DNA from 3 places in the Priestia sp. MDV22-iso46 genome. Region 3 is predicted to be linked to each of the others. Evidence: riboswitches for the same ligand, from Rfam matches in the RefSeq annotation. Region 3 holds a riboswitch; each other region holds the start of a gene.

Region 1 (3,943 bases), 1.7 Mb from region 3:
GGCCACATCGCTTCGTTATAAGCCATATCCCAGAACATATACTCAAAACGCGTTGTGTTTAAGAAAATTTCTTCGAGCTTTTCTAACTCCGCTTCTGATTTGTCTTCAGTAAGTGAGTCAAATAAGTTGATACACCACGTCGCTAGTTCTCCAAATTCTTCTGAGCTGTACATTTCAATCCACTCACGATAAAACTCATTGTTAGCTCCAGGCTTTTCACTGAGTTCTTTTCCTATTTCCCAGTAGCTCCACATACAAGGCAAAAGAGCCGCCACTAATTCAGCCAATGTTCCGCTTTGACCAACGTGCAGCATATAGTGTGTGTATGCAAGCGTTGTAGGAGATGGCTGCGCTTTTTCTAATTCTTTTTCGCTGATTTCAAATTTCTTGGCATACTCACGGTGCAGGCTCATTTCTTCGTTTAATGTAGAATCTAAAAGTGCAGCAAATTTCCCCATCGTTTGAACATCGGTAGCTTTCATGGCTCCAATCGCAAATAATTTAGCATAATCAATTAAGTAAAGATAATCTTGAATCATATAAAAGCGAAACTTCTCCTTTTCAAGCGTTCCGTCTCCCATCCCCTCTACAAAGGGATGATTATGATTTTGGCGCCAAATCGGCTGCAGCTTTTCATATAATCGTTCACTAAATTTCATGATGATCACTCCTTATGCGTATGCAGCCACGTATAAATGAACTGCACCATCACTTTTGTATATTGAATAAGCTGATTGATATCTAATTGTTCGTTCACAGCATGTGCATTTGCTAAATTCCCAGGACCGTAAATAGCTGCTGGAATACCCGCATCAGCTAGCCAACCGCCATCTGTTACGCTAGTTGACACATCAATTGGAGGCTTTTTCCCTTCAATTTGTTCGTGAGTATGTGCAAGCAGCTGCACTCCTGCATGACCTTCATCAATTTCTAATGACGGAAAGATTTCTCCTCTGTCTTCAATCATTGATGTGCCTCCCCATTCAAAGGTTGGCAGATTATCTTTTAACCATGGATCTGCTTTTGCAATAGCTAAAATGTATTCTTCCACTTCTTTTGATACTTGGTCGTATGATTCATTAGGATAATAGTGAACGGTGATCCACAGCCTGCATTCATCTGCAATAAACGCAGCATGCCTTCCGCCTTCGATTACTGCTGGGTTAATCGTGTTTGTTCCTGGCAAAAATCCTGGATAGCTCTTTGTAACAGCCCAGTGGCGCTCCAATTCTTGTAGCCCTCCGATCACTTTTGCCATCTTTTCGATAGCGCTCGCAGCTAACAGCCCTCCTCCAGCATGAATCATGCTTCGGCGTGTACCGTCATGATAGGTTTTGCTGCTTTTTATCGTAATCCATCCTGTGATTACTCCGCCTTGACCTTGAATATGTAAATCACTCGTATCGGCTACAAGCGCAAAGTCAGCTGTATATCCTTTCTGACAGCATTGCAGCGTACCTGCTTCTCCCACTTCTTCTCCTACAACGGATTCAAAAATCAAGTCTCCCGGCAGTTCAATTTCTGCTTCCGTTAAAAGCTGCACTGCAAATAATGCTCCTGCCAAGCCGCCTTTCATATCAGCAACTCCGCGTCCGATTATCATATTGTCTTTTACCACAGCTTCAAACGGATTTGTCTCCCACTTTTCATTTTCTTGTACCTCAGCAACATCCATATGCCCGTTAATAATCAAGCTTTGATAGTCAGCTGATTTTTGTCCTTTTAACGTACCTACTACGATGGGATCGTTGGAATATAAGTCCCACATATCGATGGAAAAACCGCAGTTTTTAAGGAAATCCGCTACGTATAGCTGCGCTTCATGAGAATTTCGTGCAGGAGGCGCCGGCGTTTTATATGAAACAAGCGTTGTTAATAACTGGATTAGCTCCCCTTTGCGCTCCTCTACCTGTTTGACAAGCAAATCAATTGTTTCTTCCATGTATGACACCTTCCTTTATGCATAAAAAAACACTTCTTTCGCAGGAAAGAAGTGTTTTTGTTTATATACACAAAATTATTATAACGAGTTCGTAAGGAAATCCCATACAAAACATCCATTACAATACCTCTTTCCTACGCTAGTATTACCTAGTTCAGGTTATAAGGGTTAAGACTTCTCGTCTCTCTCAGCTTCGAAAGCACCCCTAGTGGTGTTGTATCTCTATGAAATTAAACTATTATCATATGTTTACCTTTAATAGTTTTATCATAGTAAAGCGGTTTATTCAATAGAAAGGTTCATGATTCAGCAATGAAAATAGTTTCCTTTTTAGTAAAATAAAAAGCACACACCTTTTTTAAGCAGTGTGTGCTCTTTACTTTTATAAGCTTACTAGTTAGCTATCGGCTTTTTTAAAAATACACGATTTTTCCATTTAGACAGTGACAAGCTCAAGTTTTCGCCCCGGTCTCACTAATGAAAGTAGCTCATGATCTTCCTCTATCACATACCCAATCACGTTAACATTAGCACTTGCAGGCAAATTCGTTTTAGCTATTTGAACCTCTCCTCTGTAGCGTCCGTAGCCATCATTGTCCATTGTAATTGCTCCGATTCTGCGTTCTACTGTACGAAATGGCGGCACTGGTTTTACAGATCGAGTATCAACCAACCGCAGAACGTCTCTTGATACATCCGGACGCACGCTGTACGTTCCCTCTATATGAAGTGAACGAATGCGCAGCGGAATAATGCGGTTTTCTTGATATCGAACTAAACGCTTTAATAAACTTGAACCGGCGTATGGATCTCCAATATAAACCTCCGTTACTCCGCATCCGTATAAATCTACTGCAGAGGTAAAAGGACATCTATTACGGTCTTTTTCTCTAGTAGGAAGACCTTGATAAACAGGGCCTCTTTTTTCACCTTCTCCAGGAATATAAGCGCAGACTGGGATACGAAGTTCATTAAATAAATCTGTCTGCTGGTGAAAAAACGTTTCTTCAAGTCCTGTTTCAGGCCGCGGATAAAAATTATGCCATGCAAGCAGCTGATGATGATGAAGGCCTGCAGATAACAGCGATTCTATTTCTTGTTTGGATAACGTACTTGCATTAACAGCAATATAAAATTCATTCGCAAGCGAAAGAGTTTCTTTTACACTAAAGCCATCGTCTAGTCTAATACCCGATACGCCAAGTGAAGATAGCGTCATAAGGCTTTCAATATCTAAATGAACCGGCGTATGCTTGGATACGTCTGCATACACGCTTATTCCACAATCTCTAGCCACATGAAGCAATTCTTTTGCCCGTTCAGCCAAATCTCCTTTTTCTTCTGGAATGTGAAGCGAAGTGAATGCGCGTGTAACTCCGCATTCACTCGCTTCTATTAATCTTTTTTTGGCATCACTATCATTTAAATAAAACGAAATACCGATCATTCAAACTCCCTCGCCATTTCATCGTTAAATCCAAAGAAATAGGTACAAATAAACCCTGCTGCATAAGCAATAACTAATCCAAGTAAATAAAGAAGAATTTGATGCACATGAACTAAAAACGTAAGCGGCAAACCGGATACCCCCACTGCTACAGTTGCAATATGGAAGTGCGCCTGAAACGCTCCTCCGATTCCGGCTCCAAGACAAGCGGTTAAAAATGGGCGCCCTAAAGGAAGCGTGACTCCAAAAATAAGCGGCTCTCCGATTCCCAGCAGACCTGAAGGAAGTGCCCCTCCAATTGCTCGCTTTAAACGTTTTTTCTTTGTTTTGATATAAATAGCAAAAGCTGCACCTACCTGACCGGCTCCGCCCATTGCTAGTATAGGAAGAAGCGGATCATCTCCAATTGAATTAATAAGCTCTAAATGAACAGGAGTAAGACCTTGATGCAGTCCTGTAATAACGAGCGGCAAAAACGTTGCTCCTAAAACAAAGCCTGCTACAACTCCTCCAACCTCTAGAACTCCTAAAAGACCTTTTGTGATTCCATCTGA
Region 2 (3,943 bases), on a different contig from region 3:
ACAAAGTCCAGAAGCCTTTGCTAATTTAGCAATACGTACGGCCTCTTCTGCATTTTTTGCTCCAGCAGTGTTAGGCAAAAGAGTGAAACGCTTCACATCAAGCGCTTCTAATAAATTAGGCTGATTTTGATCAAAAATATCCATTCGTCTCACAGCAAATGTTAAAATTTCTGTTTCTGACTCTTCTACCGCTTGACGCTGAGTCGTAAAGTCCGGAAATTTCCCTGTTCCTAATAGTAAACGTGAATTAAATGTATATTGTCCAATTTTTAACATACTCTTCATCCTCCTCCGACAAATGAAACAACTTCTAATATATCGCCATCTTCTAAGCATGCATCGCTATGTTCTTCTTTTTGCAAAATGTTCTTGTTTAGCTCAACAATTACCACTCGTTCATGCAGGTTCTGAGCCTGCAACAAGTGCTCGACCGTTTCAATTTCATCTCCAAAAGTAACGGTCTTACCATTAATGATTAGATTCAATGAACTCCCTCCATTACTCTTGTTAGCTGAAATGATGTAAAAAATGAATGATTCGGCTTTTTCCCTAACAAAGCATCAGCCATAATTTTTCCAGTTGCAGCACTTAATAAAATACCGTTTCGGTAGTGGCCAAACGCCATGTGTAGATTCGCTATTTCAGGATGCTCTCCTAAATAAGGCCAGCCATCATTTGTTTGCGGACGAAGACCAGCCCATGCTTTTTCAAATGTGGCTTCTTTAATAGCCGGCAGAAGCGCAGAAGCTTTATTCAGCAAAAATTGAATACCTTGTGCAGAAACCGTCTTGGTAAAATCATGCTGTAGCTTAGTTGCCCCGATTACGATTCTTCCACCAGTCTTAGGCACTAAGTAAAAACCTTCATCTAAAAAAATCGTTTTAGAAAGCAGCGGCTTATGACTTTGAAGAGCAAGACATTCCCCTTTTACGGGAAACACCTGACCTACATGTTCAGAAGAAATAAAGCGTTTAGCCCATGAGCCTGCTGCAATAACTACTTTTTCTCCATAAAAAGAGCCTTTGGACGTCTGTACACCTTTTACTGTTTCATTTTCCATAATAAGAGAATGAACGTCACAGTATTCGAATACATCTGCTCCGTGATACAAGGCTCCATGAGCAAGAGCTTGCGTTAACTTAGCCGGAGCTAGCTGGCCGTCTCCCGGTATTGTAATGGCTCCGTATATGTCTGGAGAGAGCCCGGGTTCTAACAAACGCGCTTCTTTTACATCGATCCATCTTACATGTTCATCCCACCGGTGGTGCTGAGCGGCTTTTTTCTTTAATACGTGTGCATCTTCTTCTGTTACAGCGACTTTTAATAAGCCTTTTTGAATGAGCTCTACATCGATGGCCGTTTTTTCTTTTAGTTCCTTCACCAGTTCAGGAAACATGCTTCTGCTCTTAATAGCAAGGTCTAAAAGAGGACCTTCTTCATCAATTTCAGCTTGAGCACCTAAAATACCAGCGGCTGCACTTGAAGCTTCACAACCAATTTGATTGCGTTCAAGAATAGCTACTGACGCTCCTTGTTTTGACAAATGATAAGCGATAGAAGAGCTGATTATACCTCCTCCGATTAACAGTACATCATAATGCTGCTTCATTTTCTCCACCTCCAGATGTCCATATATGAGAATATTGTTTAATCGCTTTGAGGGGATCTTGCGCAAGCATGACACCAGACATCACAGCTATACCGTGTGCTCCTGTTTGAAGCACCTCTTTGGCATTTACAGGTGTAATTCCTCCAATGGCAATAACCGGTATCTGCACAGCGTCTACTACTTCTTTTAGTGCTGCTATCCCTCGACTTTTTAATCCTTTTTTTGAATGTGTTGAATAAATATGTCCGTATAGAATGTAGTGAGCACCATCTTTTTCAGCTTCTAAAGCCTCTTCCACAGAGTGAACTGATTTTCCGACAATAAGAGAAGGAAATGCGTCTATAACAACCGAAACGTCTAAACTATGATAGGCAAGCTGTACGCCTTTTGCTTTTAAAGCATGCGCTACATCAACTCGGTCATTCAAAATAATTTTAGAGCGACAAAATGGCAGGCTTTCTAGTAAACATTGAATCTGCTTTGCCGTTTTCTCTTTTTCTCTAATATGAACGGCGCCCGCAAAAGGCGCGATAGCCGTTAAAATTTTTTGAAGCTCTTCGATTGGCTGCTTATCTGTTGTAATGACATGAAATTTAGGAATATCCACATGATCGAAACCTTTCTATTCAGAATAAAGAGAAATTTCAATCACCTCATCTTGTGTAGAGGGTTTTATTACATACAAAAAACCACTCTACAACGTAGAGTGGTTAGCATGCATCGTTATGTAAACATGATCACCACTTCCCTACGCTGGTCCAAACCAGATCAGGTTCAAAGGGTCCGAAATACATTCGTCTCAGCTTCAAAAAGCTCCCCTAGTGATTGCTATTTATTGATTTTGTTTTCGCACTTAAAATTATAACACAACTAGATGTAAATACAATATCTCTTTATGCTCTTACGGCTCTCTTCCTTTTATAGATGTATCTTTTAAGCTTCTTTAGTAAGTAAGAGGCCCGGCGCACCGCATCATTCTGCTTTTTATATGGTTAGTAATCGGTATAGTCGTCAAATTCTTCTTTGTCTTTTTCCTTTTTCCGATCCCATATAAACAGCAGGAGTAACATAATAAAAGTTAGAATATAAAAACCGTAAAAAATAAATGCCGCGACAACATTTATAAATAAAAATAAAAAACCGATGATCTGACCTGCAACAGCTACAATCAACAAAATGTATTTCCAAACTTCTGCTTTTCTATCCATTCTCTACTTCTCCGTCTTTTTGTTTTTCCCTACTAGAAACGTTCTCTTTACTTAAATAAAAACGTTCCTGCCAGTAAACCGACTGTAAATAAACCAACTGTTCCAAATGCTGAAATCCCCACATACGCCAACATTTTTCGATAAGATTTTTCTCGAATTAACTGTACGGTTTCCACACTGAACGTTGAAAAAGTGGTAAAGGCACCAAAAAACCCAATGCCAATCATTAAAAATATTGAATCATCATAAGCATGACTCGGAACCTTTCCATAATAACTACCGTAAAAAAGACCAAGGCCAAACGCACCGAGCAAGTTTACAAACAGCATTGATACTGGAAAAGGAGGGTTTGAAACTATTTTTGTAACTTTTAAACCCAAAAGATAACGGCATATCCCTCCAGCTGCCCCGCCAAGTGCCAAGCTCACTATGCTCATTTACTTCACCTCATGTACTTTCACTAAATTTCCCCCTGCCGCTTCACCGCATAGATAGCCTGCTAAAGCAAGAAGGATTCCACCTACTAAAGAGACAATTACATAAATGGCTCCCCAAAATAAATGGTGCTGAGTGAGAGAAATGACGTCTCCTGCAAACGTTGAATACGTTGTAAAACCACCGCACACGCCAACTCCTAGTCCAAGCTTTATCCATTCTTTTGGCTTTTTCCACACAAAAAATCCTGTTAATAGGCCTAGTATGAAGCTTCCTAATAGGTTTTCAATTACCGTTCCTATTGGATAGCCCGTGTATAATAAGGAAAGATTCAGCAAATAACGTGCATATGTACCAGCGATAGCACCAAAGGCAATTGAGATTAAGTTTATGGCTTTCATCATATCGCTCCGTTTCATAAATTCTTCTTTAAGTGTACCATAAGGAATTTATTTCTACCTTAACATTTAACTATATGTTTATTGCACCAAAAGTCATGAAAAAATGAAAGAGAAAATCGTCGCATGAAACTTCCTTTTTACTCCTCAAATCTCCCTTAAAAATCCACTTAATCCAAATTTTAAAATCTTTCTGTATCCTTATGACAAACCGTGTATAGAAGGTATATTTCCCTTATTTTAAGTCACATTAATCGTATAAGTTTTTTTTGTTGACTTTTGCTGTGTTCTTG
Region 3 (3,943 bases):
TGACCCGCACATCATCACTTGCTAATGAATCCGCTGTGTATGGAATAAGCATCCCAATAACAAAAATAGCTAAAATATAAAATAACAAGATGCGCCAGAAGACTTGTTTAACTGCGCGAGGAACCGTTTTTTCCGGATCTTCACTTTCTCCAGCTGCGACTCCAAGCAACTCTGTTCCTTGGAATGAAAAACCAGCAGCCATAAAAATACCTAAGACAGTAAAGAATCCACCGTGAATGGGTCCATCACCAAGCGTGAAGTTTTTAAAACCTGGTGCTTCATTGTTAAAGATACCAAAAATCATCATAATACCAATAACTAAAAAGATGATAACCGTTACTACTTTAATTAATGAAAACCAAAATTCAGATTCGCCAAATCCTTTTACAGAAAGGTAGTTAAGCCCAAACATAATTAATAAAAACAGGGCACTCCATAAAATAGAAGAAGAGTTTGGGAACCAAAATTTCATAATAAGGGCTCCAGCAGATAATTCAGCTGCAATTGTAATAGCCCAGTTATACCAATAGTTCCAGCCGAGAGCGAAACCAAAGGATGGATCTACAAACCGAGACGCATACGTACTAAACGAACCAGCTTCAGGCATATAAGCTGCGAGCTCCGCCAGGCTGGTCATCAAAAAGTAAACCATGACACCAATAATAGCGTAAGCTAAAAGCGCTCCCCCAGGTCCTGCTGTGTGAATTGCTCCACCACTTGCTAGGAATAAGCCGGTTCCGATGGCTCCTCCTAATGAAATCATCGTTAAGTGGCGAGATTTCAACCCACGTTTTAATTCTTGCTGCTCTTGCATAGATAAATACTCCTTTCGAATGTACGGAAAGAGACGGGATAACATAAAAAAAGCCCGCAGTATATGTGCGCGCTTTTAAATCTGAAAACCGCGTCAACCTTCCGTGAAGATAGCTCTTCACATCACTTGCATGATGTGACAGTTCTGTTCCTGTTCGGAGACAGCCCCAGCTTAAATCAACAGAGAAGTGATCTAAACTTCGGCAATTTTTCCTTTCAAGCAACATCCTCAATGTTCTCTGCATTTCCGTTGCTTTACTATTAAAAACTGCGACCTCTACCTCATCGATTAGGATGAGGGTTTTTTATATTCATTTGACATAAAAGAAGTATATCAAATACTAAAACGATTGTCATTATAAAAAATAGATTCAGAAAATAGAAACATCTTTGAAATCTCTCGAATCTATTTTGTTACATATGGTATAATAAATGTTGTCATAATACTACATAAATATCCGAACGTACCACAGGGGGAGCCGCCGTGCTGAGAGTGAACAAATTGTTCAGACCCTTCGAACCTGTTAGTTAACGCTAGCGTAGGAATGTGGGAATAGTAGCATATATTTGCTTACTCCTGTGTAAACCGTTTGATATGAATGATTCAAAAACAGGAGTGAGAAACGTGAATAAAGCATTACCCTTACAGGCTAAAATTGAAATAGCTATTTTTGCAGCATTAGCACTTCTACTTGATCTTTTGCCTTCCATTAAGATTGCAACGGCTGTGAGTATTTCGTTCTCCATGGTGCCCATTTTTATTATGTGCTTTCGCTGGGGAGTAAAAGGCGGGGCTCTATCTGGTCTATTATGGGGGCTGTTGCAGTTGGCAACAGGAACGGCTTATATTTTAACAGCGCTGCAAACGTTTATTGAATATATTGTGGCTTTTGCTTTTATAGGTTTTGGAGGTGTTTTTTCGCAATCTATTAAAACAAATTTAGCTAACAATAACAGATCAAAAGCTTTTGTTTTGATTGTTTTATCCCTTGTTATCGGCAGCTTCGCACGGTATTTCTGGCACTTTATTGCGGGTATTATTTTCTGGGGATCATACGCGCCAAAGGGCATGTCCGCTCTGTGGTATTCTTTTTCAATGAACGGGATTTCAATGGTAGGGTCACTAATTGCCTGCTTAGTCATTCTTTCACTATTAATTCCATCCGCATCAAGAATGATTGTAACTAAATCACACTCATAATAAAAAAGACTAAATCTACCAAGATTTAGTCTTTTTGTCATTTGTCACCTTTGTTTACACAAAAGTGTGTCAGGTTTGATAACATAGTTAGTGAAATATTCAAAAAACTGTTTTATGATAATCACCATATTCAAACGAGATAAGGGATTGATAGCATGCTACAGAAATGGATCACGAGCATAGGTTTAGATATTGGAACAAGCACAACAAAACTGATTGTAAGCAAGCTGCTAATAGCAAATCAACAAAATCAGTTTACGCTGCCAGGCTGTCAAATTATTGATCGTCGCGTAACGTATGCAAGTTCTATCTATACCACCCCTATGCTAAACGATGTTGAAATCGATGTTCAAAGATTAACGGTACTACTAGAACAAGAGTATAAGAATGCAGGAATCTCCTTAGATCAAGTGGAGGCGGGCGCTGTAATCATTACAGGAGAAACGGCTAGAAAGCAAAATGCAGAAAGTATCGTTCACTATCTAGCCGAACATGCTGGGGGTTTTGTTGTTGCAACAGCCGGCGCTGACTTGGAAGGAATATTAGCAGCAAAAGGATCAGGAGCAATCGAACGTTCTGCTGAAACAAATGCAGTAATTGCCAATATTGATGTAGGAGGAGGCACTGCTAACATCGCTTTATGTCAAAATGGAAAAGTGATAGAAACGTTTACACTGCATGTAGGCGGGAGATTAATTCGACTAAATGAAGACGGTCTTGTTACCTACGTTTCGTCTCATTTAACTGAATTTTTGAAAAATAATTCTTTAACACTGCGAGAAGGTGAAAAAGCAACATTTGAAAAGCTCTCGTCTATCTGTCAATTACTAGCTGAAGAAACCGTGAATTATGTAAAAGCGCTGAATCAAAATTCCTCGCTGCTCGTTTCTCCTCATACAAGATCTTCTATACCTCCTGAAACGATCATGGTTTCAGGAGGAGTAGGAGCAATGATGGAGAAGCAAAAGCCAAAAACAGTGAAGGAAGTGGCCATACACGGGGACGTTGGTCCGCTTCTAGCATATCATTTTCAATCCATCCAAGTATCTCAAGCCGCTGAGACAACGCGCGCTACTGTCATTGGAGCTGGTATGCAAAATACAGAAGTTAGCGGATCAACCGTATACATTAAGTCTAAAAAACTGCCGCTGAAAAACATTCCGATTATAGAAATACCCGTACAGCCAGAGGAGGAGTGGAATCCGCAGCTGTTTCAAGAAAGAGCTCGAGCGTCATGTATGCAGGCTTCAACTATTTTCAGTGCAGAAGATCCTCCCGTTGCTATTGCTTTATCTCATTTTCCTTACTGCAGCTATAAGATGCTGCAAGAATTAGCAAAAGTAATAAGCGCTGAATTTATTGCTTGTTTTAAGAGAGCTAAGTGCCTCGTTGTTTTATGCGAGCAAGATATTGCAAAAGCCTTAGGACAAGCACTAGCTAAACAGAGAAAAGAGTTAGAAATTATTTGTTTAGATCAAATTGATTTTACACACGGAGATTACATCGATCTAGGGTTACCAGTAGCTGGAGAAGCAATCTCTGTTTCCGTTAAAACGCTCGCTTTTTCATCCTAATCCACTAAATATACAAGGAGGAAACGATGTTTAAAACTACAAGATTATTAGGAGAAACATTTTTATTTTATAGCTTAAAAGAAATCATGGCCAAAGCAAACGAAGAACGTTCTGGAGATCAGCTAGCAGGAATTAGCGCCGAGTCAATGAAAGAACGAATGGCAGCCAAACAAGTTCTAGCTGATATCACACTTGCTGATATTCGAAACTACCCGCTGCTCAGCGCAGATGAAGACAACGTCTCGGCGTTAATCGAAAGTCAGATTGATTCATCTGTTTACGATGTGATCAAAAATTGGACAGTAGGAGATTTAAGAGAATACATTTTATCCGATCAGCATACCGGAGAAGACCT

What was found. A riboswitch is a leader RNA that binds a small molecule or an ion and turns the genes downstream of it on or off. The one in region 3 is predicted to bind thiamine pyrophosphate.
Region 1: another riboswitch for thiamine pyrophosphate. It lies ahead of AC4NPH_RS10565 (acetylornithine deacetylase); the one in region 3 lies ahead of thiT (energy-coupled thiamine transporter ThiT).
Region 2: another riboswitch for thiamine pyrophosphate. It lies ahead of AC4NPH_RS26175 (thiamine phosphate synthase); the one in region 3 lies ahead of thiT (energy-coupled thiamine transporter ThiT).

The regions. Positions count from the first base shown of each region.
Region 1 is NZ_JBZVWT010000001.1:2,077,893-2,081,835, forward strand. Features, by position in the region: gene tenA (thiaminase II) at 1-659, opposite strand, end outside; gene AC4NPH_RS10565 (acetylornithine deacetylase) at 665-1,942, opposite strand; TPP riboswitch at 2,057-2,159, opposite strand; gene AC4NPH_RS10570 (MupG family TIM beta-alpha barrel fold protein) at 2,379-3,389, opposite strand; gene AC4NPH_RS10575 (PTS transporter subunit EIIC) at 3,386-3,943, opposite strand, start outside.
Region 2 is NZ_JBZVWT010000009.1:61,510-65,452, forward strand. Features, by position in the region: gene AC4NPH_RS26160 (thiazole synthase) at 1-276, opposite strand, end outside; gene thiS (sulfur carrier protein ThiS) at 282-485, opposite strand; gene thiO (glycine oxidase ThiO) at 482-1,609, opposite strand; gene AC4NPH_RS26175 (thiamine phosphate synthase) at 1,593-2,216, opposite strand; TPP riboswitch at 2,338-2,439, opposite strand; gene AC4NPH_RS26180 (hypothetical protein) at 2,602-2,817, opposite strand; gene crcB (fluoride efflux transporter CrcB) at 2,865-3,254, opposite strand; gene AC4NPH_RS26190 (fluoride efflux transporter FluC) at 3,255-3,671, opposite strand.
Region 3 is NZ_JBZVWT010000001.1:415,298-419,240, forward strand. Features, by position in the region: gene AC4NPH_RS02195 (amino acid permease) at 1-814, opposite strand, end outside; lysine riboswitch at 917-1,101, opposite strand; TPP riboswitch at 1,276-1,376, shown strand; gene thiT (energy-coupled thiamine transporter ThiT) at 1,409-2,014, shown strand; gene AC4NPH_RS02205 (ethanolamine ammonia-lyase reactivating factor EutA) at 2,170-3,588, shown strand; gene AC4NPH_RS02210 (ethanolamine ammonia-lyase subunit EutB) at 3,615-3,943, shown strand, end outside.